Regions from separate parts of the Bacillus spongicola genome, predicted to be linked through region 3. Evidence: riboswitches for the same ligand, from Rfam matches in the RefSeq annotation. Region 3 holds a riboswitch; each other region holds the start of a gene.

Region 1 (4,273 bases), on a different contig from region 3:
TGTTGTCTTTTTTTTTGAAATAAATGTCACCGCCGGAATCAGCCCCAGCCCAGCAACCACCTTCATTGACGATTCCATACCATGCTCGTCCACTACCTTATCCCCTAGCATCTGATAGCCTCCACATATGCCGAAAACAGCCGTTCCTTGCTCTGACAGTGTGTAAATACGGTTCGCCAATCCACTATCGTGTAAAAAAAGTAGGTCGCTTAATGTATTTTTACTACCCGGTAACACCACCATATCAGGCTCACCTAACTCTTCCGCTTTTTGAACATATCGCACATGGCAATCCGGTTCGCTAAAGAAAGGATCGATATCTGTAAAATTAGATATAAAAGGAAACCGAATGACTGCAATGTCCAATTCTCTTGTTGAATCCCTAGTTGAGGTGTAACTGTCGAGAATGACCGAATCCTCTGCCTCAATGTTCAAATCCGCTACATACGGAACAACACCAAGAACAGGAACCCCTGTATATTCCTCTAGCCAACTCAAGCCGGGCGTAAGCAACGATACATCACCCCTGAACTTATTGATGACAATACCAATTACCCTTTGGCGGTCCGCCTTTTCCAAGAGCTGTAACGTTCCGACGAGGCTGGCAAACACTCCACCCTTTTCGATATCCCCTACGAGAATGACTGGTGCATTGGTTAGCCGGGCAACACGCATGTTGACGAGTTCACGATCGTTTAGGTTAATCTCTGCAGGACTCCCTGCCCCTTCTATTACAATACAGTCATAATCTTTTTTAAGTAGGGAATACGATTCCTGAATCAACTGCAATCCTTTTTCATAAAAATCCTGTCGGTACTCGCCGGCTTTCATATTTTGAAAAGGTACACCGTTCACGACAATTTGTGATTGATAGTCTCCTGTCGGCTTGATCAGAATTGGATTCATTTCCGTCGTCGCTACTACACCTGCCGCTTCCGCCTGTACTCCCTGCGCCCTTCCGATTTCCTTTCCATCAGACGTAATATAGGAATTGAGCGACATATTCTGGGATTTAAACGGTGTTGTCCGATATCCGTCTTGCGCAAAAATGCGGCACAAGGCGGTAACAATCACACTTTTCCCGGCATCTGAATGCGTTCCCTGCACCATGATTGGTGTTCCTTTAAACATAAATCTCCCCTCCAAACAACGTTGTATCCAGTTCTCAACCAGCTCCAGCTCGGAAATAAATTGGATATGCGTGTGGACAACAATGACCATTCTTCAGTTTGTCACAATGGCATCTTCTCCCTTCGGTTAAAATTCAATTCCTTTAACTGCCGAGACCCCTTCGTTGTAATAATGTTTTTCAGCTTCAATGACAGAAACCAAATCAGCTGACATTTTTACTCTTTCATGTGCATCCCGACCGGTGATCAAAAGGTGAACGTGTTTTGGCTTGTTCTGGATAAGTTCAAGAACTTCAGCTATTGGAAGAACGTCGTCTACCTGAAAGCTCTGAATTGCGAGAGCATTGTTCAACTCATCCAAAATAACAACATCGTATTCCCCACTCATCACGACTTCTTTAGCTATCGGCCAGCCCAGCCGCAATGCGTCCCTGTGCTCTTCTGGTGTTTTTGTCCATGTAAAACCTATGCCTAACTGGACCATCTCCACACCAAGCTTCTTAAGAGCAAGCTGCTCTCCGTAGCTACGCTCAGGGGATTTGATAAACTGAAGGACCTTCACCCTCATCCCTCTTCCGACTGCTCGTACCGCCAACCCTATCGCAGACGTAGTCTTGCCTTTACCATCTCCTGTGTACACTAATGTCAGACCTCTTTGCTTCACCATTTTATTCATCGTTGCCTCCTCTTTGTCTCCAATAAAAAAACGCCTTCCTGAGTAAACACAGAAAAGACGCTTAAGGACATTCAATAAATGAACAAATCTACAGCCATCCGAATAGACAGAAGGCGTGAGATTTAATTGCACTAAATATGACTTTAAGCATTCTTTCCTCGCAGAATCCTAAAAAACAAATAGGCAGGTTTCCTGACTCACGTCTCAAACGCAGTGCTGTTCCTTCCCATGCTTGTTTCACACAGTGGACTATAGCATTGCTAAACGTTTACAGTGGCGGGGCCCGTGCTGGATTTTCACCAGCTTCCCTTTTAACCTTCATCATAAAGGCACCTATTTGTTGATCGAAATATGTAATTAATGAAACCCTATGAAACTACCGACGAATTCATTGTAGCGTAATATGCCGGAAAAGTCTTTAGTGAATATCTATAGTATTGCATAAAACTATTTGTAATTTGTCCAACCAACAAAAAACGACTAGAAATTTGGAAATAAATGTTTAGTTGGCATTTTCTGATACCCATGTAGCCGTGTCGACCAAAAGGGCTGTTCCGTTCCTTTTGTAAGACGAAGAAAAGGTGCCTCCACTCCAAACCACTAATGCTCTATAGGAAATGGGTAAGGTACGGTATCTAAATTCATCGTCTCTTGATTTTAAGAATGATTACCATATCATTTCATTGAAGTTGAAGTTTCCTCCAAGTGTTATCATATTTCATATGGAATGAGTAGAAATTGCAGATATAAAAGTGGAGAAGTGTCTTCCTTTATAATCAAATTATCCTACAGTTCTCAACACCTACTCCCTTTCGTCGAGGTACAAAAAGATAATTAATTTACCATGCTCTTTGAATAGAATCTTATTTTATTTTATTTTATTTTATTTTATTTTATTTTATTTTAAGCATACTGGCTTTTATTAATTCGGTTTGGCTATTAATCTTTTTCTTTCATAATTGAGTATGCACCACTAAACATTGCAAATAATAATCCTGCAATAGGGAACAAAATCCAATTAATATACCATAAGTGAAAGATAAACCCACTAATCAAGAAAAGAATAACAGTAAAAGGCCATAAAATTGCTGCAAAGGCACCTATTACTTTGTTTGTATGTTTTGGAATGGAGTATTCATTAATTTTTAATAGCTTTTGATAGCTTTCTCTTTTCAAACCAAAATATATTAATATATAAACAGCTACAGCAATGATAAGCAAAAGTACTACTACTCCATAGCTAATTGCATCCGTATTAAAAGCTGCAGCTATCATTAAATAAAGTGGCGACAAGATACACAAAACCACACCGGTAATTAGTGACATTGTATAGGTGGAGCGAAAAGAATCATATTCTTTTTCAATAGAGTTTTTCACATGAACAGGCAATTCAAAATGAAATTCTATTTGCTTGTACTTATCTAAGCCCATTCCTGCATAGATGAACATACCAACCGCTACAGCCACAAGTGAAAGTAACGAAATGACTCCGACAAAACCCCCTACTTCTTGTGAAATACCTGTAAAGATCCGCACGCCTATTAATTCAGTAAATAACAATAACAAAGATACGCCAATCAAACACAAACCTACACCCATACCAATGAACATACTATATCTTTTATTTGCCTCCAAATAATCGTTTACTTCTTCCTCTGATAGAATTGGAAGATCTCCGGTTTTCTCTTTATGATCTATGTCAAATTCCTTTATTAACTCATTAATATTACCAAACTCAGACATAACGATTCCGATTACTTCGTTTTCTGACTTCCCACTTCTTTTCAATTCATAATATTTGTCTTCCATGTTGGTTAGCATGTCTTCTTTCAATGCTTCCATTTCTTTAGTCTTTGGCAAATGTGCAAACATATTGTTCAAATAATTAATAATGGTATCCACTTAAAACTCCTCCTTAATAAATTTATTAATTACTTCCTTTGTTAACTCCCATTCTTTACACTTTTCTTTATAATAGTTAATCCCTGATCGTGTAATCTTATAATAGGTCCGCCTCTTCCCAAATGTCTCATCTTTATAGAATGATTCAATGTAACCGTTTTTCAACAAACGATTGAATGCTGAATATAATGTTGTTTCCTTTATGATGTACTTTTCATGTGATAGTTCTTTTACGTTCTTTGAGATTTCATATCCGTAAGAATCATTTTCCAATAACATATAGAGAATAATTGTGTCATTATAACCTCGCATAACATCACTGCTAATCAAATATATTCTCCTTTCTCATAGTTCATACCCTTTTAGGTTTTACCGCAATTAATAATATTCACTTCATCTGTCGTAGTAATTTGAGTATACCCTATTTACTACGACAGATAAAGTAAAAAAAAAAATTTATCACACAAATACTGTATTTGCGTGATACTCAATTTCCTTTTTCTGCCTTTCCTTCGAGTATGAAATCATCAAACTTTTCCTCTGCCACTTCGCTTAAATCAATGCA
Region 2 (9,159 bases), on a different contig from region 3:
GCAGCCATGATTTGAACTATCAAGCCTTATCTGGTCTCTTATCTCAACATAAAGACAGGGAAGGTAGACCTATACATCCAACGTTTACAACGGTTGATTTTGCAGGTGGGTTAGCAACAAGCGAAAAAGTGTTGGCCGCTCTACTTCAGCGAGAGCGAACAGGAAAAGGAAGCTATTTAGATGTGGCTTTAAACGACACTTTGATCACCATGCTCACAGCCCATGCATCCTATCAAACGATACAAAACAACGGTTATGGCCCACCCTATTTAGACGGGAGTGTTCTTTGCTATCACATATACCCAACGAAAGATCAACGGTTCGTGTCTCTTGCGGCCCTAGAACCTCATTTTTGGGCGAATTTTTGTGAGGCCGTCGGAAAACAAGATTGGAAGTCAATTGCCTTTGCCGAGGCGCAAAATGACAATGAACCCTACAAAGAAATCAAAGCCCATTTTTTAACAAAGACGATGGATGAATGGAGCGACATAGGCGAAAAGTATGATTGCTGTTTGTTTCCTGTATTAGAAATCGAAGAGGTATTGAAGAATCCGTACGGAAAATCTCGTGGTTTAGTCAAATACACTAATGATAAAGTAACCATCTTTACTTCAGGTACTACACCGAGAACATCTGCTCCTACTCCAGGTGAGCATACGGCTAGTCTAGTAGGAATAAAAAAAGTGGAGCGTGATGAAGAATGATGAATACTCCTTTAACATTAACGAGTTTATTGAATCGAGCAGAAAATTATTTTTCACATAAGGAAATGGTTTCAAGAACCCTCAGTGGTATCCACCGCTTTACGTATCGAGAATATGCAAAGCGTACAAGACGATTAGCAAGTGCACTGACAAAGCTTGGGATGAGAGAAGGCGACAAAGTAGCTACCTTTGCCTGGAATCATCATCGTCATTTGGAAGCGTATTTCGGTGTCCCGTGTACCGGAGCCGTTCTTCATATGGTGAATATTCGCTTATCACCTGAACATATTGCCTATGTGATTAATCACGCTGAAGATAAAATATTATTAATAGATGAGGATTTAGTTCCTCTTATCGAACAAGTTCAACATGAGTTGAAAACGGTTGAAAAGTATATCATTATGACGGACAATGACACCCTTCCTCAGACAACATTACCATCCGTCTACTCCTATGAAGAGTTATTAAAAGAAGCAGACGAAGATTTTCCACTTAGGGAAGATTTGGATGAGAACACACCCGCTGGTATGTGCTACACCTCGGCTACAACTGGTAATCCAAAGGGAGTCGTTTATACCCATAGAGGCATCGTTCTTCACGCTATGGCCACAGGCTTAGCAGATACGATTGCCTTGTCTGAGCGAGATGTATGTATGCCGATTGTACCCATGTTTCATGCAAATGCATGGGGGTTACCATTTGCTGCAGTCTGGTTTGGCACGAGTCTAGTGTTGCCAGGTCCAAATATGACTCCTGATGTGATAGCCTCTTTAATTCAAGATGCGGGAGTGACAATTACGGCTGGCGTGCCAACGATTTGGCTTGCTTTTGTGAATTTGTTAGAAAAAGAAAATTACGACATTAGTAGTTTACGAGCGGTCGTATGCGGTGGATCTGCCGCTCCGAAAAATATTATCAGGGCCTTTGAAGAAAAGTACCACATTCCGTTTATCCAAGGTTATGGCATGACTGAAACAAGTCCGATCGTCTCCCTTTCAACATTAACGAGTAATATGGATACCCTTTCTATGGAAGAACGTGTAAATACAAGAGCACTGCAGGGCATGGTGATACCTGGTCTAGATGTGAAAATTATTAATGAAAATGGTGAGGTTCCTTGGGACGGAAAAACGATGGGAGAACTTATCGTTCGTGGTCCATGGGTGGCACATGAATATTACCGGGATGAACGGAGCAAAGAAACTTTTAAAGACGGTTGGCTATATACCGGTGATATCGCGACGAGAAGCAAGGACGGTTATATCAAAATTACTGATCGAACGAAGGATTTGATCAAAAGTGGCGGAGAATGGATATCGTCGGTTGATTTGGAAAATGCCCTAATGACTCATGACGCCGTATTTGAAGCAGCGGTGATTGCTGTACCACATAAAAAATGGCAAGAGCGACCACTGGCATGTGTTGTGCTGCAAGAGGGGTACGAAGAGTCGATCAAAGACGAACTCTTATCCTACCTCTCTACTCAATTTGCAAAATGGTGGTTACCCGATGATATTATTTTTCTAAATGAGATTCCGAAAACCTCAGTTGGGAAGTTTTTGAAGCGTGCTCTACGAGACCAATTAAGCCAAGAACTTATTTCAGAATAAAAGGAGGAGATTGAATGTACGCAACAACCGGCTCTATATTTGATCAGACAGTTAGTAAATTCCGAAATAAAGAGGCAATCATAGAAGAAAAAACAGGTACACGGTGGACGTATGGACAATGGCAACAGGAAGTTCACCGAGCAGCCAACGCGCTAAAGGCTGCAGGAGTGAAAAAGGGGGACCGGGTTTCCACTTTTCTATTTAATACGTTAGAACTTGCAACGATTTTCTTTGCTTGTGGCAAAGTAGGAGCGGTCTTAAATCCCATAAATTTCCGCTTGAAAGCACAGGAAGTTAAGTACATTCTTCAAGATTGCCAGCCGAAGGTAGTTTTATTTGAAGAAGCTCTTTCTGGTCCTATTGAAAGCCTTGCTGATGATTTCTCTTCTATTATTTTTTGGTATACAGGCGATAAAAAGCCTGAGTTCGCTAAAAATTATGATACAACAGTTAATGCCTGTACAGCTGAGTGGGATGAATGTGAGGTCAACGAAAATGATCCCTATGCCATTATGTATACGAGTGGAACAACGGGGCGACCGAAAGGAGTCTTCCATCGCCACCGAGATATGGCTGAACAAAGTTTAATCTGTAATGCGGTCTTAGGTATTTCCTCAAATGATATCGGTTTGGTCACTGCGCCAATGTTTCATTGTGCGGAACTACATTGTTGCTTCTTACCGCGTGTTCAAGCAGGGGCGAAAAACGTCATTCTGCATCAATTCCATCCAGAACGTGTGCTGGGTGTGATTAATTCAGAACAAATTACTACCTTCTTTGCCGCTCCGACGATGTGGAATATGCTACTTCAATATGATTTAGATCAATTCAATACCTCATCATTAAGAATCGGTCTTTACGGAGCAGCACCAATGCCTCCAGTACTTGTGAAAGCCATTGATGAAAAGTTAGGCATAGGGTTAATCCAAGCATATGGTCAAACGGAAATGGGACCCGCGGTTACTTTCTTGCTTCAAGATGAACAACTTACGAAAACAGGTTCTGCCGGACGGGCGGCGTATAATCATGAAATTCGCGTCGTGAAACCGAATGAGGGTGGGCCGTCTGAGCCTGATGATCTCTGTGCACCAGGAGAAGTGGGCGAAATCATTATTCGTGGTTCTTGCACCATGATGGGTTATTTCAATCGGGATGATGCTACTGAAAAAGCGTTATATAAAGGGTGGTATCATTCGAGTGATTTAGGCTACATGGATGAAGAAGGGTTTTTATATGTTGCCGATCGAGTGGACGATATGATCATCTCAGGGGGAGAGAATGTTTATCCGCGAGAAGTAGAAGATGCGCTTCATGCCCATGAAGAGGTGTTAGATGTTGCTGTACTCGGGAAACCACATGAGAAGTGGGGAGAACAAGTCACAGCCATCATCGTAGCTAAGAACGAAGCACTTACAAACGCTGATCTTGATGCATACTTGAAAAATGGTGATCTGTTAGCAGATTATAAACGCCCAAGAGAGTATGTATTTGTCGATGAATTGCCTCGAAATGCGAGTGGGAAAATTCAAAAATTCTTGATTCGAGAAACGTTCATTGAAAAAGAGCAACAGGTTTAATCGGAATGTAGCCGAAGTGGACTATATTTCCTGAATGTAGTGCAGCCATAAAGATTGTATGTATTCTCACACTCTGCATGGTTATTAAATTAATATGAAGGATTCGGAGTAACTAATAACAGTAAGTGAAACAGGTACCTTTTTAAGGTGCCTGTTTTATTTGATTACTTTAAAGTGAGAATAATTCAAAATATTTAGTCCCAATCTGAGAAAAAACTAGTGTATAATGACTAATGGCGGAAACAAAAACTAAATACGTTGGGATTAGGTGATAATACGGTTATTATCATAATAGGGAAGTTGGTGAAAAGCCAACGCGGTCCCGCCACTGTAAATGGGAGTGAGTTGTAATATCCACTGTGTAGATTCTTGCACGGGAAGGTACAGCAAACGATGACCATGAAGCCAGGAGACCTGCCTAATTCTCTGCACCCAAAAAACCTACGAGGATAGGATGGTGTATTAAGGCCGTGTTGTCAAAAAAAATGATAGCGTTTGCCTTTTTACACACACCGCATCTTCTATTGGGAAGATGTTTTTTTGGCTCTTTTCGTAAAGTTTGTTGCTCCTATCACAAAGAAAGAACAGGTAGTAAGGTTTTTTCGAGTTATTTCTTCCCAGTAATGTAGAAATCTAAAATTTCTCGCTAGGAAAGGAGCATGAAGTCATACATTTCAAGGGGTTTATCCCTATTCGAAAAGCCACACTCTTTGCGGAAATAGCCTTTTTATTTTAGACAATAGGGGGAGTAAAAATGAAAAGAATTTATATGATAAGTTTATTTTTAATTTTATCACTAGGGTTAAGTGGATGTGGCGATGCTGAAACCAAGCCGAAAGAGACTACATCCGAAACAAAATTAGTAACTACAACTTTTCCAGTTACCTTAACTGATAGTGCTGGACAAGAAGTAACCATTGAGGAGAGACCAACGAAAATTGTGTCCTTAATTCCGAGTAATACAGAAATATTATTTGAACTCGGATTATCTGAGGAAGTGATTGCGGTGACGGATTTTGATAACTACCCTGAAGAAGTGTTTGAGCTTGAAAAAATCGGGGGAATGGAATTTAATGTCGAGAAAATCATCTCTTTAAATCCAGATCTTGTTTTAGCACATGAATCAAGCTATTCGATGGCACAAGCAGGACTCAAGCAAATTCAAGATGCAGGGGTAGCAGTTGTTGTTGTTGATCAGGCTGATAGTTTTGAAGATCTGTATGCTTCGGTTAAGCTTATCGGTCAAGCTACTGGTCAAGTTGAGGAAGCAAATCAAGAAGTTGAAGAGATGAAATCAGCGCTTTTGACGATTAAAGAAAAAGCGGATTCTATATCAGAAGATAAGAAAAAGACGGTCTTTTTTGAAATATCTCCTGCACCAGAAATTTATACTGCTGGACAAAATACCTTTCTTCATGAAATATTAGAGTTGATTTCAGCTAAGAATGCAGTTGGAGAGCAAGAAGGCTGGCCACAAATGACAGAGGAAGCCATCGTTGCATTAAATCCAGATGTCATTATTACCACTTATGGCTATTATTCAGAGGATCCAATTGGTCAAGTATTAGCCAGAGAAGGATGGATTGGGGTAACTGCAGTGGAGAAAGAAGAGATTTTTGATATCCATTCAGATCTAGTTACACGTCCAGGTCCTAGATTAATACAAGGAGTAGAGGGAGTTGCCAAAGCGGTTTATCCAGAGGTATTTACGAACTAATTCATTCTTAACGTATAGTTTTGCGGTTGTATTTTTAATTGTTTCTATCCTATTAGGTGTTTCTATTGGTACTGTTTCGGTTCCGTTCACAGTCATACTTCAATTAGTTTTGATGAAAGTAGCACCGTTCCTTTCTTTTCAAATAGAGGAACAGTTTTTGTATATTGTGTCTGCTATACGCTTACCTCGTGTAGTATTAGCTGGACTTGTAGGGGCGTCTCTTGCTATTGCAGGAGCCGCTTTTCAAGGGCTATTACGAAATCCCTTGGCGGACCCCTATACATTAGGGGTTTCTTCGGGTGCCTCGGTAGGTGCGGTTGTGACGCTCTTTTTTCATCTATCACTGCCAATTTTGGGACTATTCACCTTACCATTTATGAGTATTTTTGCATCCTCACTGACGATTTTTTTCGTGTTATTTTTTACTAAGAAAATTGACATTAGTATGAAAGTAGAGACGATTATTTTAACAGGAATCATCGTGAGTTCCTTTTTAGGTGCTTTACTTTCCTTGATGATTGCGCTGACAAATGATGAACTTCGACAAATTATTGGCTGGTTATTAGGAAGCGTGGCAATGAGAGGGTGGCAATATGTGTGGATTCTACTTCCCTTCTTTTTATTCGGAAGTATCCTTCTTTGGATTCAAGCAAATGAGCTGGACGTTCTAAGTTTTGGGGAAGAAAAAGCTCAATATTTAGGAGTGAATGTTCACCGAAAGAAATTAATGATTTTACTTGGTGGTTCTATTTTAACTGGAGCCGCAGTTTCCGTATCAGGCACAATCGGCTTTGTTGGATTGGTTATTCCTCATTTTGTTCGTCAGATTTGGGGTCCAAGACATCGTCAATTGCTCATTTTGTCGATGCTATTCGGTGGAGGATTTCTTATTTTGGCAGATGTCGTGTCAAGAACCATTATTTCTCCAACGGAACTACCAATTGGAGTGATTACGGCCATCATTGGTGCACCGGTGTTTGGTCTTGTTTTAATGAAACAAAAACATGAAAGTAGTGGTTCATCATGATAGAAGTGCGTAATGTTAGTGGTGGATATGCTTCGGAAAATGTGATAAAAAAAGTCTCGTTTTCGGTTAATAAGGGAGAGTTATATGGAATATTAGGACCAAATGGAAGTGGGAAGACGACACTATTAAAAATGATAACCGGCTTACTCCCCATCCAATCGGGTTCTATTCTTATTTCAGGAAAAGATCTTCAGGACTATTCAGCAAAAGAACTAGCAAAAACGACAGCGGTTTTGCCTCAAATGACAACGGTCTCTTTATCCTATAGTGTCAAAGAGACGGTCTCTTTAGGGAGGTATGCGCATCAACGTGGTTTGTTTACGTCTTGGAGTGATAGAGACGAGAGGATCGTTCAAACAGTGTTGGGTTTGACGGGAATTAAACACTATGAAAAAGCGCGTTTGGAAGAGCTTTCTGGTGGTGAAAAGCAACGCGTTTTTTTAGCACAAGCACTAGCTCAAGAACCGGAAATTTTGTTATTGGATGAACCAACGAATCATTTGGATTTATCTTTTCAAAAAGACCTTCTAGATACCTTAAGGGCATGGACTGTTGAACGAGATTTAACCATCGTATCAATTTTTCACGATTTGAATTTAGCTAGTTTATACTGCGATCAACTCCTTCTACTTGATAAAGGAGAAATTCGGCAAGTTGACTCTCCTAATAATGTCATAACGGAGAGAACGATTTTTGATGTATACAAAACTAATATTGAAAAGACGATACATCCTCATGTAGCGAAACCACAAGTGTTGATTTCACCAAGTGTGCGTCAGCAAGAAAGTGTGGTTGTCCTTCACTCTGAAATGATTTCGGTGCAGAACAAGTATATCCTTTTGCAAAGCCCCATACCGCTAAAGGTTCTCTCTTCTGCTGTCATAGGAGCCGGGATGGGTTGGTATAAAACGTTTATGAATCGAAAGGTCTCTCTCGATTATGAGCATGATGAACCAATTGACGAGATGAAACAGTATATAATGAAAGAAGGATTTATCGTTGAAGAAACGGTAGGGATGATGACTGCGGTGGAAATGAGTTCGGTTTCGATAAAAGAGTATGTTGAGCATGGTTTTTCACTCCTTATTGTTGTGACAGCGGGAATTGGCCATGCTCGAGATGCGTCTAATTCCGATGTAATTGATTCCGCTGCACCTGGGACGATAAATACGATGATTTTCATTAATGGCTCTTTATCGCAAGAAGCGTTTTTGCAGAGTATTATGACCGCAACCGAGGCAAAGTCGAAAGCATTTTTTGATTTAAGCATTAAAGACAAGCGGACATCTACTCTTGCGACAGGTACACCGACAGATAGCATTTTAGTAGCTGCCACACAACAAGGAAAATTTTCAGCTTATGCTGGAAGTGCTACTGAATTAGGAAGTATGATTGGAAGAAAGGTTTATGAATGCACTATTGAAGCGATTCAAAAAAATACTGCTTTTAATACCAAAGGAGGAGACAAATGAAACTCTATACAAAAGGTGGAGACAAAGGGAAAACAAGTGTCATCGGCGGACGTGTTTACAAGGATGATTTACGAGTGGAAGCCTATGGAACCGTGGATGAAATCAATTCTTTTGTCGGACAAGCACGTGCACAACTTAAAGAAAAGGCAGTTCGTGATATACAAAAAGATCTAGAAAAGATTCAACATGAATTATTTGACCTTGGCGGAGAATTGGCTACACTTAACACCAATCGCCCAACCGTATTCAGCGAAAATCAACTGAACTACCTAGAATCTAGAATTGATGAGTACACCGATGAATGCCCGCCACTCCAACGATTTGTCCTTCCCGGTGGAAATGAAGCGTCAGCAAGCTTACATATCGCTCGGACTGTGACTCGTCGAGGAGAAAGACTTGTCGTTCAATTGTCTAAATTGGATGCATCCACCTCACCGCTTGCATTGCAGTATTTAAATCGTTTATCGGATTTTTTCTTTGCCGCAGCAAGAGTAGTTAATTTTCGTACAGGTGTTAAGGATGTGGAGTATATCCGAAGTAAAGATGTATTTAACTCGACAGATTCTGATAGCGAGTGATAGCTGAATTATAATCATTAAAGGCTTTTTGTATACATTGTGGCTATTTCATCGTATTTTTGATTAAATCTTCCATTTCACTGTTGAATTCCATTAAAAACAGACGTGTCTAGCTGCAGTGGCTAGGGACTCGGGCATTTGTCAGCCCACTGCGTGAAGCAGGCTTTACTTCGTGTTCTGCCAGATGCCTGCCGTCCCTGGGCAGCCACTTTCGCTTTTCGTAAATAAGCCCGAAACAAAGCTTTATCATAGGTGATCAACTGATTCGAAAAGCCACAAACTTTGCGAAAACAGCTTGATTAAAAGTGAATGAAGATCAAATGAGAACATTTAACAATATGTAATTAAAGAGGGTTTAGAAAATTCTAATTCTGGATATATTAATGTTCATAAAGTTGAAGTCGGATGAGTACGATTAAAAATCTAGTGAAGATTTCACTAGATTTTTTTTTGAAAAGACTGTTTTGTAAGGTT
Region 3 (9,159 bases):
TTCGCGAAAGGTTTCTGTACCGTATTGCTGGAAATGTTCAGTATCAGATTCTGGGTATTCAGCGAGCACTTCTTTGAAGATTTTTTCGAACAAACCGACATGAATTTGTTCATCACGATTGATGTAATTAATCATCGTGCTCGTAGCGACCATTTTTTGATTTCGGGCCAAATTATAAAAAAAGGCGAATCCACTATAAAAAAACAAACCTTCTAATATTACATCCATAATGATTGCTCGAAGAAAGGTATCGACTGAAGGATGATCAATAAACGCCTCATATCCGCTGGTAATAAAAGCATTTCTTTTTTGAAGGGTAGGTTCGTTTCGCCAATATTGAAACACCTCTTCTTGTTTCGTTTTATCCACGATACTTGATAGTACATAACTATAAGAATGATTATGAATTACTTCTTGCTGTGCAAGAATGATCATCAAAGCATTCAAACTTGAGTCTGTCAAATAGTCAGCGACTTTTCCGGCAAAATCGGTTTGAATACTATCCAGTAAGGCCAATAAACCAATGATTTTCAAAAAGGATGTTTGCTCTTTTTCACTCAAACTAGGAAATTGTTTTATGTCTTTGCTCATATTGATTTCAAATGGCGTCCAGAAATTCGCTAACATTCGTTTATATTTCGGATACGCCCAGTTATAACGAACATCATCCCAATTTAATACATTCGAACTGCTTCCGTTTAAAATGCTAGTACTACGATTGGGCGCATCAGTATCCATTAGTACTCTTCTTTTTATCTCTTCCATATTACCCCTCCTTAGCTATGACAGCTTTCACATTCATCAACAGTTTGACCTGAAGTTGACCTTGTATAATAGGTTGTTTTCAATCCTGAACGCCATGCATCAAGATGTAAGTTTAGTAGATCTTTCGCTTTAATATCATTAGAAATATAGAAATTAAACGATATTGATTGATCGATATGTTTCTGTCTCTTCTCATTTTGTTTAATGCTCCAATGCTGATCAACTCGATAAGCGTTAACGTAATACCATGAGGTTTCAGGTGTTAAGTCAGGAGCTGTAACGGGAATCTTATAATCTTTCTTTTCCTCAGAATATTCCTTCCGAAAGATGGGATCGATGCTTGCTGTGGATCCAGCTATTAATGCGGTCGATGAATTAGGGGCAATCGCAAGCAAATAACCATTCCGAATTCCGAATGATTGCACCTCTTCCTTTAACTCACCCCATTTTTCTCCTCTATATCCCCGTTTTTCAAAATAAGTGCCCGTATGCCAATCGCTTCCGACATAAGCGGGATAAGCTCCTTTTTCTTTCGCAAGATTCATACTTGCTTTAATCGTTAAATAAGCGATATTTTCATAGATTTCATCACATTCAGTAATCGCTTCCTCACTCTCCCACTTCACCCCGTTTAAGGCAAGGAAATGATGCCAGCCAAATGTGCCCAGTCCGATTCCACGGTATTTTTGGTTCGTTAACTGCGCTTGTGGAAGCGGAATTTTATTAACGTCTATCACATTATCGAGCATGCGAACTTGAATGGGAATCAAGCGTTCTAAAACATCATCACGGATGGTTACTGCCAACGATAGTGAGGATAAATTGCACACCACAAAATCACCTGGCTTTTTCACACTAACAATATTTCCGTCTTGAATGTATTCCTCAGCAAGAATGGTCGGACTCATATTTTGCGTAATTTCAGTGCATAGGTTGGCACAATAAATCATCCCTTCGTGGTGATTAGCGTTGAGACGATTTACTGTATCTCGGTAGAACATATAGGGAGTACCGGTTTCGAGTTGTGAAATCATAATTCGTTTGAACAACTCAATCGCAGGAACCATTTCCTTTGATATTGCCGTATTCTGAACACAACTCCAATAGCGGTCTGAAAACTCCCCAGATCCTGGCTTTTCATCAAAATAATCCTCTAACGAAAATCCCATCGTTTCACTCACTTCATGAGGATCGAATAAATACCAATTTTCACGTTTCTCCACCATTTCCATGAACACATCTGGAAGACAGACTCCCGTAAACAAATCATGCGTTCGTTGGCGTTCGTCACCGTTATTTAGACGGGTATCTAAAAATGAGAAAATATCTTTATGCCAAACATCTAAATAAACCGCAATTGCCCCCTGTCTCTGTCCAAGTTGGTCTACTGCAACCGCAGTATTATTGAGTTGCTTCATCCACGGAATCACCCCTGAACTGATGTTTTTAAAGCCCTTAATACTGCTTCCACGGCTACGGATTTTCCCTAAATAGACCCCGATTCCGCCTCCATTTTTACTTAATGTGGCAATATCTGTATTCGTGTCATATATGCTGCGGAGTGAATCATCGACCGTATCAATAAAACAACTCGATAATTGTCCATGATTTTTTCCAGCATTTGCTAAGGTTGGTGTTGCAACTGTCATATATAAATTCGACATCGCCCAATATGATTCTGCTACAAGAGCAATTCGTTTGGATGAAGGCTCAAGTTTCATCAAGTCCATCGCAATAATCATAAATCGCTCCTGAGGAAGCTCCATTGTCGCTCCATTGTGGGAAGATGCTAAATATCGTTCACTTAATGTCACCAGGCCAATATAGTTAAATAGAAGATCTTTTTCTGGTGATAGAAGCTGTCCTAACTCCTGGATTTCTTCTTTGGAATAGGAAGTAAGTAGGGATTCATGATAGATTCCTTGAGCCGTTAATGAAGAAATCAATTCAAAAAATGATTCATAAGGTTGACCTATTTGTCTGTGTTCCAAGGCTTGTTCGTACAATCGATCTAGGTACGCCTTCGCTGCCACAAATGTCCAGTCTGGTTCGATTGACGTTAAGCGTTCGAGCGCTCCGAGAATAACAAGATCATAAAAGGACGTATGATCAGAATCGTTAATGTTCGTTAAAACCTTCTCACTCAATTCGGTGATTGATAGCTGAGGAAACCTTTTTTCAAGCGAATGTAGGTAGTCCATATATATTTCTTTATCAGGATAAATATTGGTAATCATACTCATTCCCCTTTCGTCATTTTCTGATTTTGCTTGCGAATTTTCTTCCTAAGCTGGGCCTCTTCAAACCGTTTTTCCTCCTCTAAGGTCTGAGGGAGTACTCTGGGAACTTCTGTCGGTATGCTGTTTGAATCCATTGCAACCATCGTTAAGAAGGAAGTTGTTGTGATAGCTTTCTGACCTGTTAACAGGTCCTCACTCTCTACCTTTACATACACCTCCATCGATGTTCTTCCGGTTGACACGACATATCCCTCAAGGGTTAATATATCGCCTACCTTTGCTGACGACAAAAAATGTACGGAATCAATCGACGCCGTCACCACAAGACATCGACTATGTTTCATTGCTGCTAGGGCAGCGACTTCATCAATATAAGCTAATACCTTTCCTCCAAAAATACTGTCTAAATGATTGGTATCTGGTGGCAATACGATCCTTGTTTGAATCGTCCTAGACTGGTCGGTGCTTACGATGTTTTCCATTGAATTTTCCTCCATTTTATAGAACACTAGCTCTTCGGGCTCACAAGATCTGAGTTGAATTTTTATCTTACTAGTTTCCTACTCTCCTGATCACGTATTTAAAACATGCAATTTCCCAATATATAAAAAGGGAAATAATCAAAAAAAGAAAACGAACCAATTAAAAAACCCATCACTCAGGAGGATGGGTTAGAACGTCGATATGATGATAAGCTATCAAAAAACCTACCAAATATACCATCGTCCTACCTTCTCAATTCCCGAAGAAGATAATACGTATTTCAAAAGGCAGGTCTCCTGACTCGTGTGTTCGCCTACTCTAAGCCCTTCCCATCTCATCGTGACAGTGGATCTGCTTATTTCGTACACACTTACAGTTGCGGGGACAGTTTTGGTTTCTCACCAAATTCCCTATTAAGTCTCAAATGACACCTTTAAAATCGGTTATAGTACTATATATAGTATTCATAAGTTATTAAGACACAAATTATAGTATCTGTGATACATTATAGACGTCTCTCTCACGATTGACAAGTTAGAATTTTCGCCTTTTGATGATAATATTGTATAATTAGGTACGCAGCATAACTCCCATCTGTAGGTGAGGGTTAAATACACACGGAAATGAAGTGGTAGGGTTGACGAAATCAAACGCAAAAAAAATTCGCGAAAAAAGAACGAGAGAAGGTAGTCCAAATCCAGTGATTTTTAGAAGTTCTTACGGCCAGTTAAATTTAACTACAAGAAAAACCAAAACCAAAAAAGAGCTAACCTATCGATTAAAGCACAAGAACCATTCTTCCCCAGAAGGAAAAAATGGTTCTTTTTTAATGCCTTTTTTCGTAGACATTGTGGCCATTTCATCAGATTTTTCATTAAATCGCCCATTTCACTTTTGATTTCCAGGAAAAATAGGCGAAAGCATGCCCGGAACAAAACTATAGCAACATTTTTGGACTGGTTCAAAAGCAACAATCTTTGCGAAAAGAACCTTTTATACCATTTTAATGAAATATCTCAAGGATTATCTTCTCACAAGCAATTGTCTAACAGCTAAAATAACCCCGATTGTAATCAAGACTAAAGCTATTATGCCAGCAATGATACCTGTCCAATCTTCCAAGATAAATAAACTAATAACCCACAAAATTAATCCACTTTCAAAAATCACATAGGGTACTAAGAAGCTTCGGTATTTTCTGTAAAAAAAGAAATAAGATAAGCTCAGTACTAAAAGAACGATATAGGATATATTATCGATGATGACCCCTCCGATCTATTTTGGTGTTGTTGACTGCTCAGAACCAGAAAAGTCAAATTGTGTTTTCTTTTCTCCTGCATTCCAAACAAGCCTAGCATCAAATACATTCTCTCCCTTTTTGAAACCTTTGATGGTGTCTGTTTTGCCCTTTGAAAGTAATTTTTTCGCATTGGTTTGAGAGATCGTCTTACCTAATATTTTTTTAGAAAAGCTAAATTTGCAATTCTTCGTTTTATATTCACTACAACCGTAGAAGGTAGATTTATCTAATACTTTGCCACCACATAATGGACAAACACCGACCGATTTACCGACTGAGTACTTGTTTTTCGTTCCTTGAACGGATTCTGTATCGATCCCAGCAAAGGTCCAAGAGTTGCTGTCTTCCACCGCATCGGCAATGATTTTGGCAGATAATTTTTTCACTTGTTCCATAAACGTTAAAGCCGATGCCTTCCCGTCACCAATTTCATGAAGTCGTTGTTCCCATTTCGCAGTCATTTCGGCAGAAGCTAAAATTTTGTCTCCTACCGCCTCAATCAGCACCTTGGCTTTATCCGTGGCGAACACTTGATTTTTCTTAATGGAGATATACTTCCGGTCTTGTAGCATCGTTATGATGCCTGCCCTTGTCGCTTCGGTTCCAAGCCCTTCTGTTTTTTTTAATACTTTTTCAAGTTCATCATTTTCCAAGTGCTTACCTGCCGTTTTCATTAACGTAATCAGTTGTCCTTCTGTATATCGTTTCGGCGGTTGCGTTTTGCTTTCTTTCACCTTCACGTCTGAAACCTTACCTGAATCGCCTTTTTCCACAAGCGGCAAAATTACGTCCTTCTCGCCCCCTTGCTGGAAAATCACCTTCCGCCAACCCTCTTTAATTTGCTGCTTTCCTTTTGAAATGAATTCAGCGCGTCCTTCAACAAGCGTTGTAATGGTGGAATAATCAAAAATAGACGCTTCATAGTGTGCCGCAATTAAACGCCGCACCAGTAAATCATAGATTTTTTCTTCATCTGGAGACAGCTTACTTGGATCCTTTACTTGCTCAGTTGGAATAATGGCGTAATGATCAGTGACCTTTTTTTCATTAACATAACGTTTATTATGTAAAATTGACTCATTTGGTAATGGAAACAACTCTTTATATGCTGAAAATTGAGCGATTTTGTTTAAAATTTCAGGAAACATTTCCGCTTCTCCAGGTGTTACATGGGTAGAGTCCGACCGTGGATAGGACACAATTCCTTTTTGATAAAGTTTTTGGGTAATGTCTAGCGTTTTCTTTGGTGAAAATTTATACGCTTTATTCGCCGTTGCTTGCAGGGCAGATAAATTAAAAAGAAGAGGCGGCAGGTATTCTTTCCGCTCTTTCTCAACCTTAGCAACTTCTGCCTGTTTTCCCTTGCAAAAAGCGGCGATTTTATCGGCCATTTCCTTCTCTTTTAAACGAGAATCATCTTCTTTTTGCCATTTGCCTTCATAGGCTTTACCGTCCATATTGAATGTTGCCAATACTTCCCAAAACGGTTCACTTTTGAATTGTTCAATCTCTTTTTCTCGTTTCACAATAAGAGCCAGAGTCGGCGTTTGCACGCGACCAGCTGAAAACACATCTGACATGCCTTTATTTTTCAATAATAATGTATACACTCTTGATGCATTCATTCCAACAACCCAATCAGCACATGCACGTGCATACGCTTCATGAAACAAACTGAGGGTCTCTTTTTCATCGATTAAAGATTGAAAGCCCTCGGTGATTGCCTTGGGGGTTAAGGAACTAATCCACAGTCGTTTCATCGGTTTTTTCACTCGTGACTGATTCACGATATTTCGAACAATCAGTTCCCCTTCTCGCCCGGCATCTCCTGCATGAATCACTTCTGTGACCTGGGAACGACTTAAGAGCGACTTTACGACCTGATATTGTTTGAATTTAGATTTTGTGACTTCATATTGAAAGCGCTCAGGTATTAATGGTAAGTTTGTGAGCGTCCATTTTTTCCAGGAGGCGTCGTATTTTTCAGGTGCTTGCAATTGCAGGAGATGGCCCACTGCCCACGTGACATACGCTCCTTTTGGAAAGTATTGATTGGGTAAGATTTCAATAAACCCTTGTCCCTTTTTATGAGGAAACGGCTTGGCCAATGTCGCTCCTTGATCGGGTTTTTCAGCAATGATCAGTTTCATGGGACACCTCTTTCTTTCAGATGGAAGAAGAAAACAGCAACGTTTCCGCTACTGTTTTTTATCTTATTCTACTTTATACGACTGAATCCGATTTCTCTAGTTCTTTTTCAATTTGTTGAAATTCTGGTGAAGTTAGCAGGGATTTAAAATTCGGGTTATTTTTCATAGAGTCGATATAAGAAGGATCGAGCTCTAGCATGATTTTAATATGGTTTAGAGCTTTTTCCTTATCCCCTTGAATAACATAAATATCGGCCAATGACCAATGGGCATCGGGATGGTCTGAAAAAGTTAGATTCACTTCTTCAAAAATAGCGATCGCTTTTTCATAATCACCCATAAAGCGATAGGCATCTCCCTTGTATATTAAAGGATACTCGTCAAGCGGATTCATTTCAATAACACGATCAAGAACATTAATTTCTAATTCATATTGACCGGTTAGATCGTAGGCATCAGCTAAAAAAAGTAACGCATCTACATCCTTCGGTACAAATGTTAAGTATTGTTGAAACTGAAGGATGGCATCCTCATATTCTGTTAAATAAAAATACACTGTCCCGAGCCCATAAAAAGCATGGCTGTAGGTCGCGTCTAGCTCTAACGTCTGTTCAAAAGCAGAAATCGCTTCAGGTAATCGATCGAGGCCAACTAGCGCGTTCCCTAAATGCAAATACTCTGCTGCATCATTGGGGTGTATCGATATCGCATGTATAATGGCTTTATGAGCCTCTTCAAAGTCTCCTAGTAAATTATGAGCCCACGCTTTGTTGTTATACAAAACATCTTTAACGTCTTCGTGTGTTGCAAGGTCTAGCGCTTGATTAATTAACTCTAAGCCTTCCTCTGGATTCCCTTCTTCGATGAGTAAATATCCTTTCTCGTGCAATAAGATTACATTTTCACTATTTTTTTCAAGCTTTTTATCCAAATAATTAATGGCTTCCTGAGTATGTCCTTTATCTACTAATTGAGAAAGTTGATTTTTACGTAATACTTCTCCACCATAGAACCAACTAAGAACAATCGCGCTAACCACGACCAATCCCGCATATGGAATTAAGAAATAGCGAAGTTTAAATTGATTGGCAATACAAAAACCAATGAGAAACAATAGGAAACTCCAAATTTCAGAGGTTTGTATTAGGACCGAAAGAGTAAGAAATAAATTGGGATGAGTACTTGAAAACGATGATTGAAAAAGAGAATTACCAAAAATCGGATAGAAAATCACCATCACAAAAACAGACATAAGAATAATTGGCATTAATGAAAGTGTGATTGATGTAATCATTTGACTGTATAGTGCCTTTCCCCGAAAAATCTTACTGATAAGAAGCGCTATCCCAGCTGCTAGATAAATACCTGGAATAACAATTAATATACTAAAAACAACCAGTGCAACTAACAAAAAAGAACCTACATCATTTTCAATTCCTTCAATAATTCCTGTCATTAAAATAGACATGAACCCGGTTACCATACTCAATAAAATCACTATACTTGTCTTCGTGTCATATTCTAATTCTTCTTCCAGAGTTTTTCGTGGATGCAATAATAAATGAAAAATGGTTTTTATCATGGTATTCTCCCCCTATGCCTTTATTTTACTGAAAATGTAGGACAAGCGGAGAATTTTTTTTACATATTTCTGCGAGATGAAAAACATGTAATTTGTAATACTCTGTTTTCTTCTTAGTGGCCCCGGTGAAATGTTAGTATACTTAGGGGATGAGACGTAGGGGTATCCATAATTATACGGGAGGCACACTCTGGTTTTTTGATTGAATCTTCCATTTCTCTGTTGATTTCCATCAATAATAGACGAAATGATGTCCGAAATAAAGCTATATCATAGATGATCAACTCATTCGAAAAACCACAAACTTTGCGAAAACAGCCTTATGTAAAAAAACGTTACAATCTAAAGATTATAACGCTTTCATTTATCTAACACTTTGTTTAGTAGGCTTTTCTCGAATAAATTGTTGCTACATCAACTGTTTTTAAATTCAATCCTTCATTGTTGTTGTTTGTATTCATCCAAAATAGACGAAAAGACTCCCGAAGCAAAGCTATCTAACAGTTTTTAAATTGGTTCAAAGAGCCACAAACTTTGCGAAAACAGCCATTGATTAAATGGACTCCTGGTCTCCCAACGAAATGCCTCTTTTTTTACATTCTTCTTCTATTCGCTCCGTAATTAATTTCAAACACTTAA
Region 4 (9,159 bases), on a different contig from region 3:
GTCCATCCCCCCTCCCGCTCAACTAGTCTCACTGCTAGACATTGTCCATGTTTCACCACAGGAGACTCCCAAAAAAAATTGCTGGCTTTAAACTTGGAAAGTAGATATCGAATCACGCCACCATGTGTGACAATTAAAATGTTAGCAGAATCAATGGTCTCCAACATTTCTTCGACACACGAATTCACTCTCTGTTGAAATGCAATCCCTGACTCCCCTTTAGGAGGGCTTGTCTGTTCCCAATTATTTATCCACTCATGGTACAAGGAAAAATCCTTTAACTCCTCAAACGTTTTTCCTTCCCATTCCCCAAAATTCAATTCTCTTAATCTCGCATCCTCACAATAAGTAACCGACAAATCCAGAAAATCCAATGTAGAGAGGCACCTCACAAGGTCGCTGGAATAAACATAGTGGAAGCGCAACCTACCTATTTCTTTCTTCAAACTAGAAAGCTGTTCCAACTCCTCTACGATTACATCCCTATCAGTATGTCCCAAATATCGCTTTTCCCTGTTCCAATCCGTTAGCCCATGACGAACGAGATATAAATCCACACGACGGCAAGTCCCCATAGCTCTCCTCCTTCAATAGCGCTGCCCAATAGATCTCCATTGATTCCTTTAAATCTCTTCATCATCCAAAGACCATAACACCAACTAAATAACAGATATGCAGGTAACAATATAAGATAACTAGGTAGAAAAATTAACGCTACAGCTAAAGGAAGGAATGCCAGTGCAACATCCACCTTAGTTAAGTTTCGTTTCCATTCCTCAGCCAGACCCTTCTGCTTAGCAGAAGGGTAAAAACACATAAGGAACACTGCAATAAACCGAGAGAAAGCTAGTATAATAACGAAAGAAAAAATATGTAGATAAGACACCTCTAATATTAGATAAATAAAAACCGTCTTCCAAACTAATAAAAATAAAAGGCTCAAAATGCCAAAGCTTCCTACATGGGGATCTTTCATAATTTCCCATTTCCTCTCAAGCGGAGCGTTCGAGCCCGCTGCATCCGCCACATCCATCCATCCGTCTAAATGTAAACCACCAGTGAGCCAGATCCAAAAGGACAAAACAAGTAACGCCACTATCCACAATGGCAGAACTGGCTGTAAAAGCCAAACAACAATTACAAGCAGACTTGCTAGAATAATGCCTGTTAGCGGATAGCACTTTAATGCCCATCTGCTTGTCTCCTTATTCCATGGACACTCGAATGGTACTGGTATTCTTGTTAAAAACTGAAGCGCCAAAAGGAAACCATACACGCTGTTTTTCATGAGATAACCTCTCCACCTTTCCAGTACTTCGGAATTCCTGACCTAACCTGAATAGCGACATCTGACTGCTCTACTATGAGCTGATGGAGTTTCTCCAGTAGATAAACATAATGCTTGACCGAATCATATTTTGAAGGAAGCTCTTCATTGACAGCATTAGATACAATGAAGAGCTTGACATCCTTCTTTCTGACAATCTTCGTCCATTTTGCCACCTCATCTAATATCTCATCATTGGAAGTGGCACGATCAAACATCATATTACTTAGCCAAATAGTCAGGCAATCCAACAACACAACATCTCCTTTTCGGGAGAGTCCCAATTTCCTATCTAAATCATAGGGCTCCTCCAAGACCTCCCAAACTTTTCCTCGTCCCTTTTGGTGAAGGAAAATTCGTCTATCCATCTCCTCATCACTTCTCTTTGCAGTAGCAAGATAAAAGAGACGGCCGTTGATAAGTTTATTCTTATTGTAAATATCAAGTGCCATCCTCTCTGCAAAAGTACTTTTTCCTGAGCGAGCTCCTCCTGAAACAAAGACAATCATCCTCGCTCTCTCCACTTCCGGAGCAATCTGAGCAATTTAGTATTTTCATCTTCCGACCGAATGGAAAATCTTAAAAAACGACCGCCTAGTCCTTTGAAGTTATGGGTATGCCTTGCTAATATCCCGTTCCTCAACAAAAAGTTGAAAAGTTCCTCCATCTGATTCGGATTTTTTTGATCCTGCATTAGATAGAAATTCACACAAGTTGGAGACATATAAAAATCCTGACCTTCATAAAAGGTCCGCAACACATCTGTCTGCTCACGAAGCCACTCAAAGGTCCGTATCAAAAACTCCTTATCTTCTAAAAGGCGAGGTGCCACCGCATCCGCTATTGCATTGACACTCCAGGGAATCTGTTCCTTTTTTAACACTTCTACAATCCTACTCCCCCCCATGATATAGCCCAGTCGAAGACCAGGAATGGTGTACATTTTCGTCAAAGACCGCAACAAAACCATATTGGGATAATTCTTCAACAGTGGCCCCAACGACTCGGATGGAATAAAGTCGACGAATGCTTCATCTACCACTAAATAAGTATGGCTGATTAATCCCTGCTCGAGCAGGATTTTCATTTCATTTTTCGGCACAACCATACCGGTTGGATTATTGGGGCGACAAAGAAATAGGACATCTATATCCGACATGAGCTCTACAATCTTGTTCACGGGCAATTGAAAGTCGTCTTCTGCTGACACCAAGACATCTGTCACATCCAGATGGTAATGTCTACACGCTCGTTCATATTCGGAAAAGACCGGGTGCACTATCCCCGCCCTCTTCCCTTCGAAATATTTGGCAACAAGGAAAATAGCTTCTGCCCCACCGTTTGTTAAAAGGATTTCATCCTCATCAACATCTTCGATTCGTGCCAAAGTAGCCCTGCTGCTGGAATAATGAGGGTCAGGGTAGCACATGAGCTTTTGCCACTGCTTCTCCATTTCTTCCTTTAACCATTTCGGTGGACCTATCGGATTAAGGTTTGCACTGAAATCATAGACCTCGACTTCCTTCTTCAAATGAAATAACTTTTTCATTTGTGCAGGCTGCCCCCCGTGTTCTGGCCAGTTCATTCCATCATCCCCCTCCAACCAAATGCAGTAATAATAAAAAGATTGTTCCTAGTAATACAAAACCTATCCAGCCTCCGTGCATATAGTAAATGCTCTTAGTAATGTCAGTTGGTTTAAGCTGTGTCAAAGCTTCCCCCATCGTTGCTCGGTCAGACTTTATTCCTTTGTAGTAATTGACACCACCCAGTTGAATTCCAATCAGCCCTGCCGTCATCGCTTCCGACCATCCACTGTTAGGACTGGGATGCTTCTTAGCATCTCTCAGCGCGATTGTCCATGCCTCAAAGCTTCTTGAACCTTTTATAAAAAACGAAGAAAGCCACATGGTAAGAGCGGTTAGTCTTGCTGGAATAAAGTTTGCCAAATCATCCAATCTTGCCGAGGCCCAACCGAACTCTTTATATAGATCATTTTTATAGCCGACCATGGAGTCAAGTGTGTTTATAGCTCGGTAAGCCATTGCCAAGGGTGCACCGCCGACCATTGCCCAAAATAGTGGAGCAGTAATTCCGTCCACAGTATTCTCAGCAACTGTCTCGACTGTTCCTCTGACAATTTCACTTTCCGAAAGCTTTTCAGTGTCACGGCCGACTATCATACTTAAACACTTTCTCGCCTCGACCAGATTCCCCACACTCAATGGTTTAAATACGCTTCTGCCTGCATCTTTCAACCCTTTTATTGCGATGGTGGTGAAAGTGAAATAGATTTCGGCTGCCACACCAACCCATAAGTGAAGTAAATTTGCTAAGTAGACCATGAGAAGGGTAAGACCATAAACAGTAATTACGATGGTCAATGTAAGGGTTACTCCTTTCGCTTTTCGATTGATCCCTTTATTCCAATTTCTGTCCAACAGCGAAATAAACCTTCCCATTTGCACGACTGGGTGCGGTAACCAACGTGGATCTCCGAGAATGAAGTCCAGTAAAACAGCTCCCAATATTATTATGAGTCCTATAAAAAAATTATCTATCATTAGTTTCTACTCGATTCCAGTATTTCAAAAGAGCTTCTTTCACTGCTTCATAGACAATATGACCAATTCCTATGCCAAGGAGCGTACCGGAGCCAGCATAAGGAGTTCGCTCCCCTTGTTGCGTCACTGCTAGTACCATTGCATCTGTCGAAGTGCCTGATGCAATCGTTCCAGTCTGGGGATCCTTCACATTCAGATCATTTAGGGCTTTCACTTTGGCTTCTGTGGCTGACATCAGTCCGTTGACCAATGCGCTATCGGATAAATGGCCATTGATGAATACCATGGTGTTTATAGTGCCTACCGTAAAAGGAGCTGGGCACCATTTTGCATTCGTAATATCCACCGCATTTCCCACTCCGGCTGTTACAACTACCATAAATTCAAGGTCCTCCACTACTTTCTTCCTTACCACCACGTCAGCGAGATGAACGGCCGTCATCATCCCGACCGTCTGTTCTGGGGGAATCCCCTTCACTACTAGCCATTCCTCTATATCCCTTACCGGATCGCTGCAGTTGTAATTTTTATTCACATGAAAATTACAAAAATGCTTGTGCCACTGGATCCCATCTCCCACTACCCCATTGGAAATGGTACGGAGAGGGAGGCTGGATTGAATATGTAGGCATGCATCGTCCTGTTGGAACGTAAAGTTATTGCTAAACCTGACCTTTTCATTTTCCTCTACAAATTTTGGCGTCATGAAAAGCTGAGGCTTCGGAACGACCGGATGGGAATCAGCCCCAATCTTCACTTCGTACACCTCTTTCAACTGTTTCTCTTTCCGAAGTGTTTCCGCATCGCCCACTTCCAGAAATAATCCATTATGTAAAAGGGCAAGGCGATCGGCGTATAGGGAGGCAATATTCAAGTCATGTAGAATCGCAAAGACAGTCAGACCCTTTGTCTTCTGCCATTCTTTAATAAGGTCCAACATATGAAAAGTATGCTTAATGTCAAGATGGTTTGTCGGTTCATCCAGTAAAAGAATTTCTGGTTCTTGAGCCAGCGCTTTAGCGAGTAACACCCGTTGCTTCTCCCCACCGCTCAGTTTTCTGAACTGTTTATTAGCGTACCTCGTGATGTTCGTTACTTCCATTACCTGAAGCATGATTTCCTTATCTTTAGCAGATAAACTTTTCAGGAGACCTTTTTGATGAGGATACCGACCAAGGCTGATGATTTCCTCCACTGTGTAGTCGAACGAGACATGAATCTCCTGGGTCAGCACCGCCACCATTTTCGCCTTTTCCAATTTTGACAAAGATGAAACAGACTTACCTGCAAGTAGCAAATCCCCTTCGAAAACCTGAAGCTGGCCGGTGACCAGTTTAAATAAAGTTGTCTTCCCACTTCCATTTGGGCCGAGTAACGCAAAAAACTCACCCTGAAAAATCTCTAGATTTACCCCTCTAATAATAGGGTCTCTTGCACTATATCCTCCAACCAAATTCTTTATCTTAATCATTGCTCCGCCCCCTTCCAATCCTTTCCTTTACTAAAAGAACGGCAAAAATCGGCGCTCCAATTAAGGCTGTGATGACTCCGATTGGAAGTTCCTTTGGTGCAATCAACGTTCTCGCCATTAAGTCAGCTAATACGAGAAATCCTCCACCAATTAGCATGGACAGTGGAAGCACATGGCGGTGATTAGGACCTGTCATCAGTCGGACAAAGTGGGGAATCACCAATCCTACAAATCCAATGGAACCCGACACAGCAACAGCTGATCCAGTTAATAAAGATGCACCTAGGAGAATCCTAATCTTTCCCCTCTTCACATTCACCCCAATATGATCAGCTGCCTCTTCCCCGAGCGCCATCGCATTTAGTTCACGAATATGTATGAACAACAAAGCAGCTCCCAAAATCATAAACGGAAAAATTAGCTGCACATGCCCCCAACCTCTCATGCCGACACTTCCATACAGCCAGTATATTATCTGCGTCATAGATTCCTTATCACCAAGTGCGATAATCAACGAAATAATGGAACCGATGAATGCGCTGGTGATGATTCCTGCAAGGATAATCGTTTCTATTGCCAGTCCCCTGTTACTTAATCGTACCAATCCAAACACAAACAGAAGGGACACCAATCCGCTTATGATGGATACCACTGGAAGGGTGAAGCTTCCTAATCCTATAATGGTAATGTTAAAGAATATCACCGCAACTGCCCCAAGAGCTGCCCCGGAGGAAACCCCGATTGTATAGGGATCTGCCAAAGGATTTCGTAGCAAGCCCTGAAATGCTGCCCCTGCAAGTGCCAGAGATGCCCCCACAATCATGGCAAGAAGCACCCTTGGAAATCGGATATTCCAGATAATCATTACTTCATTTTTCGGAACATCAACGAGCCACCCAAACCCAAACATATTCTCAAATAAAATATGTAAAATAGTTGGTACTGGGAGATAAACACTGCTGTTCAATAAACCAAGGAGGGCTGTACCAAGTACAAACCCTCCACACCCGATATAAAGCCAAACAAATTTATTTCTTATAAACCTCTGGATAGATAAGCTTCGCAAGATTTTCCACTCCCTCAATGAGACGAGGTCCAGGTCTAGTTACCGTATCGCTGTCCACATCATATACCTCTCCGTCCTTGATGGCAGGAACCTCGGACCAACCAGAACGAGCCATAACTCCTTCTTTCGGATTATCCACATAATAGCCATAGGTAGTGACTATGACATCCGGGTTCAACTGGACGATTTCCTCTTCCGTTAGTTTTACCCACCCCTCCAGGTCACCTGCCACATTTTCCGCCTGGATGGATTCGAGCATCTCGTGCATAAACGTTCCTTGCCCAGTTGTGTAAATGTCAGGTGCAGGCGATACCTCCACCCACACCTTCTTCATATCTGTTACTTCCTTTGCTTTCTTCTTAACAGCAATAAGGCGGTCCTTCATATCGGTAATCAGCGCTTCTGCTTCAGTTGTCTTACCTGTAACTTTCCCGATTAGCTCCATCGTCTCATAAACATCTGCAAATGAAGATTCGCTACCGATGACGATTACCTTAATACCCACTCCCTCAAACTGTTTTAAAATATCCTTGTGGTTCTGTTGATGGTAATCAGTAACAAAAATAACATCAGGTAGAAGGGTCAAGATTGATTCCACATTCATATCCTGACCACCCACTTTTTGTACATCTGCCGTTTCCGGAGGATAGTTGGCAAAATCCGAAACCCCGACCATTTTCTCTCCCAATCCAAGCGCATAAGCTATTTCCGTATTGCTTGGTTGCATGGAAACAATCGTGTTTGGTTCTTCATCCAAGGTAACCTCTGAACCAGCATCATCGACAATCGTGACAGGAAAGGCTGTCTCTGACTCTTGCGCCTGTTCCTGACCCGACTCCTGTTCATTAGAGTTTCCATTAACGGATTTATTTTTTTCATTTGTTGAGGTTCCACAGCCAGTTATAATACCCAAAGTCAGGATAAGGACAAAACTGAAAATCCCCCATTTTTGTTTTAACTGATTCATAATTCTTTTCCCCTTTAACATTTTACTCAAATAAAAAAACGCATTCCAAAGGAAGCGTTGAATGTCCAAAAGCACCTATGTATCCCGAGTATGCTAGATTGCTATCGCAAATCCATATACAAGGAAACTCCGTACTTTAAACACCCTTTTCCTCGAAGGAGCTTAAATAACAAGATAGGCAGGTCTCCTGACTTACGCTTCACTGGTCCGCTGTGCCTTCCCATACACCTTTATCGTGTACAGTGGACTCTTACAGCTTTCCTCAACGCTTACAGTGGCGGGACCGTGTTGGATTTACACCAACTTCCCTTTTCACCTTCCATGTCCAGTACGATTTCTGAACATGAAAGGAACCTATTTGTCGTAATATTCATTTTTTTATTCTTTCGTTATTATAATGTAATTTTCCAATATTGTAAATTTTTATTTCACTATAATTTTCCCTTTACACCAGCAGCGGTGAACGTGGACATTTCTTTTAAGATATTCGTTGCAGCTTGGAGTACGGGGTATGCCAGAGCAGCACCTGTCCCTTCACCTAGTCTTAAACTTAAGTTTAAGATAGGTGTTTTCTCTAATAGTTTGATAGCATGCTGATGCCCTACTTCTTGTGATTGGTGGCCGATAAAAAGATAATCTTTAACTTCATTGTGTAACTCTGCTGCGAGAAGAGCAGCAATCGTACTGATGAATCCGTCTATCAAAACAGGCGTTTTCTGTTCCGCAGCTTTTAAAATGGCGCCGATCATCCCGGCAATTTCCAGACCACCGAGTTTGGAAAGAATATCAATTGGATCTCCCTGATCAGGTTGCCGCATGTCGATTGCCTGGCGGATCACGTCCCGCTTATTTTTTTGTTTTTCATCTGAAATTCCTGTTCCAGCACCAACCACTTGGGATACATCCAGCCCGCTTAAAACTGCAAGTACAGCACTGCTGCTCGTCGTATTTCCGATTCCCATTTCCCCAATGATGAGGCATTTCACACCATCATTTAATACCTTCGTTGCCACCTCACTTCCAGCCTCTATTGCTCGAATAGCTTCTTCTCGTGTCATTGCGTCCTCTTTTAGAAAATTGCCTGTACCATGTCGTACTTTTTTGATATGGAGGCCCTCTCTTTGCAAATCGCTTGCTACCCCCATGTCAACAATCTCGATTCTTGCCCCAATCTGCTTTGCAAGCACATTGATGGCTGCTCCCCCGTTAAGAAAATTGTGAACCATTTGGACCGTCACTTCCTGAGGATAGGCTGAAACTCCTTCAGCCGCTACACCATGATCGGCTGCAAACACGATAATGCCTGGTGGCGTAACTACCGGAAAGTCATTGCTGGTGATTTGCCCGAGCTGAATGGAGATATCTTCTACTATCCCTAGGCTCCCTTGCGGTTTGGTCAAAGTGTCTAAATAGCCCTGTATTTTGTCTCCTTGATCCTTATTGACAGGTTCTATGTTAAAACGGCGAATCATGTTTATCACTCTCTTCTCTTTGAAAATCTATCATTCTTTTATAAATCAACTCTAACGAAAGATGCTCCCTAACCACATCTGCAAGCTTATTAAAGGACTCCTCCCTTAATCTCGCAAAAGAAATTCGGTTTTCAATGGGTTCAAGTCCTTTCTTTACTCTCAGAGAATTTAACCACATTTCCCGGAATTCATCATTGTGAAAAATCCCATGAAAGTATGTCCCGGTAATATTATCGCACTGGACACCTTCAGCTCTCCCGGGCAGTTCTATAAACGGAGACAATTCTTCCTT

What was found. A riboswitch is a leader RNA that binds a small molecule or an ion and turns the genes downstream of it on or off. The one in region 3 is predicted to bind cobalamin.
Region 1: it holds a riboswitch for cobalamin, as region 3 does, so the genes downstream of both, U8D43_RS05020 (cob(I)yrinic acid a,c-diamide adenosyltransferase) here and U8D43_RS00125 (acyl-CoA thioesterase) in region 3, are expected to answer to the same signal.
Region 2: it holds a riboswitch for cobalamin, as region 3 does, so the genes downstream of both, U8D43_RS08905 (ABC transporter substrate-binding protein) here and U8D43_RS00125 (acyl-CoA thioesterase) in region 3, are expected to answer to the same signal.
Region 4: it holds a riboswitch for cobalamin, as region 3 does, so the genes downstream of both, U8D43_RS05005 (ABC transporter substrate-binding protein) here and U8D43_RS00125 (acyl-CoA thioesterase) in region 3, are expected to answer to the same signal.

What each region holds. Positions count from the first base shown of each region.
Region 1 covers NZ_JAYKTS010000005.1:51,995-56,267, forward strand. Annotated here, with positions in the region: gene U8D43_RS05015 (cobyric acid synthase) at 1-1,131, opposite strand, end outside; gene U8D43_RS05020 (cob(I)yrinic acid a,c-diamide adenosyltransferase) at 1,258-1,806, opposite strand; cobalamin riboswitch at 1,972-2,158, opposite strand; gene U8D43_RS05025 (permease prefix domain 1-containing protein) at 2,746-3,708, opposite strand; gene U8D43_RS05030 (PadR family transcriptional regulator) at 3,709-4,038, opposite strand.
Region 2 covers NZ_JAYKTS010000010.1:60,079-69,237, forward strand. Annotated here, with positions in the region: gene U8D43_RS08890 (CaiB/BaiF CoA transferase family protein) at 1-704, shown strand, start outside; gene U8D43_RS08895 (long-chain fatty acid--CoA ligase) at 701-2,314, shown strand; gene U8D43_RS08900 (fatty acid--CoA ligase) at 2,329-3,891, shown strand; cobalamin riboswitch at 4,141-4,327, shown strand; gene U8D43_RS08905 (ABC transporter substrate-binding protein) at 4,646-5,608, shown strand; gene U8D43_RS08910 (FecCD family ABC transporter permease) at 5,571-6,635, shown strand; gene U8D43_RS08915 (adenosylcobinamide amidohydrolase) at 6,632-8,107, shown strand; gene U8D43_RS08920 (cob(I)yrinic acid a,c-diamide adenosyltransferase) at 8,104-8,685, shown strand.
Region 3 covers NZ_JAYKTS010000001.1:19,281-28,439, reverse strand. Annotated here, with positions in the region: gene U8D43_RS00135 (ribonucleotide-diphosphate reductase subunit beta) at 1-765, opposite strand, end outside; gene U8D43_RS00130 (ribonucleoside-diphosphate reductase subunit alpha) at 777-3,002, opposite strand; gene U8D43_RS00125 (acyl-CoA thioesterase) at 3,005-3,487, opposite strand; cobalamin riboswitch at 3,758-3,938, opposite strand; gene brfA (ribosome rescue factor BrfA) at 4,117-4,386, shown strand; gene U8D43_RS00120 (hypothetical protein) at 4,512-4,634, opposite strand; gene U8D43_RS00115 (DNA topoisomerase III) at 4,764-6,938, opposite strand; gene U8D43_RS00110 (tetratricopeptide repeat protein) at 7,012-8,520, opposite strand; gene U8D43_RS00105 (polyphosphate kinase 2 family protein) at 9,074-9,159, opposite strand, start outside.
Region 4 covers NZ_JAYKTS010000005.1:42,752-51,910, forward strand. Annotated here, with positions in the region: gene U8D43_RS04965 (bifunctional adenosylcobinamide kinase/adenosylcobinamide-phosphate guanylyltransferase) at 1-6, opposite strand, end outside; gene U8D43_RS04970 (histidine phosphatase family protein) at 1-575, opposite strand, end outside; gene cobS (adenosylcobinamide-GDP ribazoletransferase) at 527-1,288, opposite strand; gene U8D43_RS04980 (bifunctional adenosylcobinamide kinase/adenosylcobinamide-phosphate guanylyltransferase) at 1,285-1,836, opposite strand; gene cobD (threonine-phosphate decarboxylase CobD) at 1,833-2,912, opposite strand; gene cbiB (adenosylcobinamide-phosphate synthase CbiB) at 2,917-3,891, opposite strand; gene U8D43_RS04995 (adenosylcobinamide amidohydrolase) at 3,881-5,362, opposite strand; gene U8D43_RS05000 (FecCD family ABC transporter permease) at 5,355-6,428, opposite strand; gene U8D43_RS05005 (ABC transporter substrate-binding protein) at 6,391-7,395, opposite strand; cobalamin riboswitch at 7,556-7,768, opposite strand; gene cobT (nicotinate-nucleotide--dimethylbenzimidazole phosphoribosyltransferase) at 7,827-8,867, opposite strand; gene U8D43_RS05015 (cobyric acid synthase) at 8,851-9,159, opposite strand, start outside.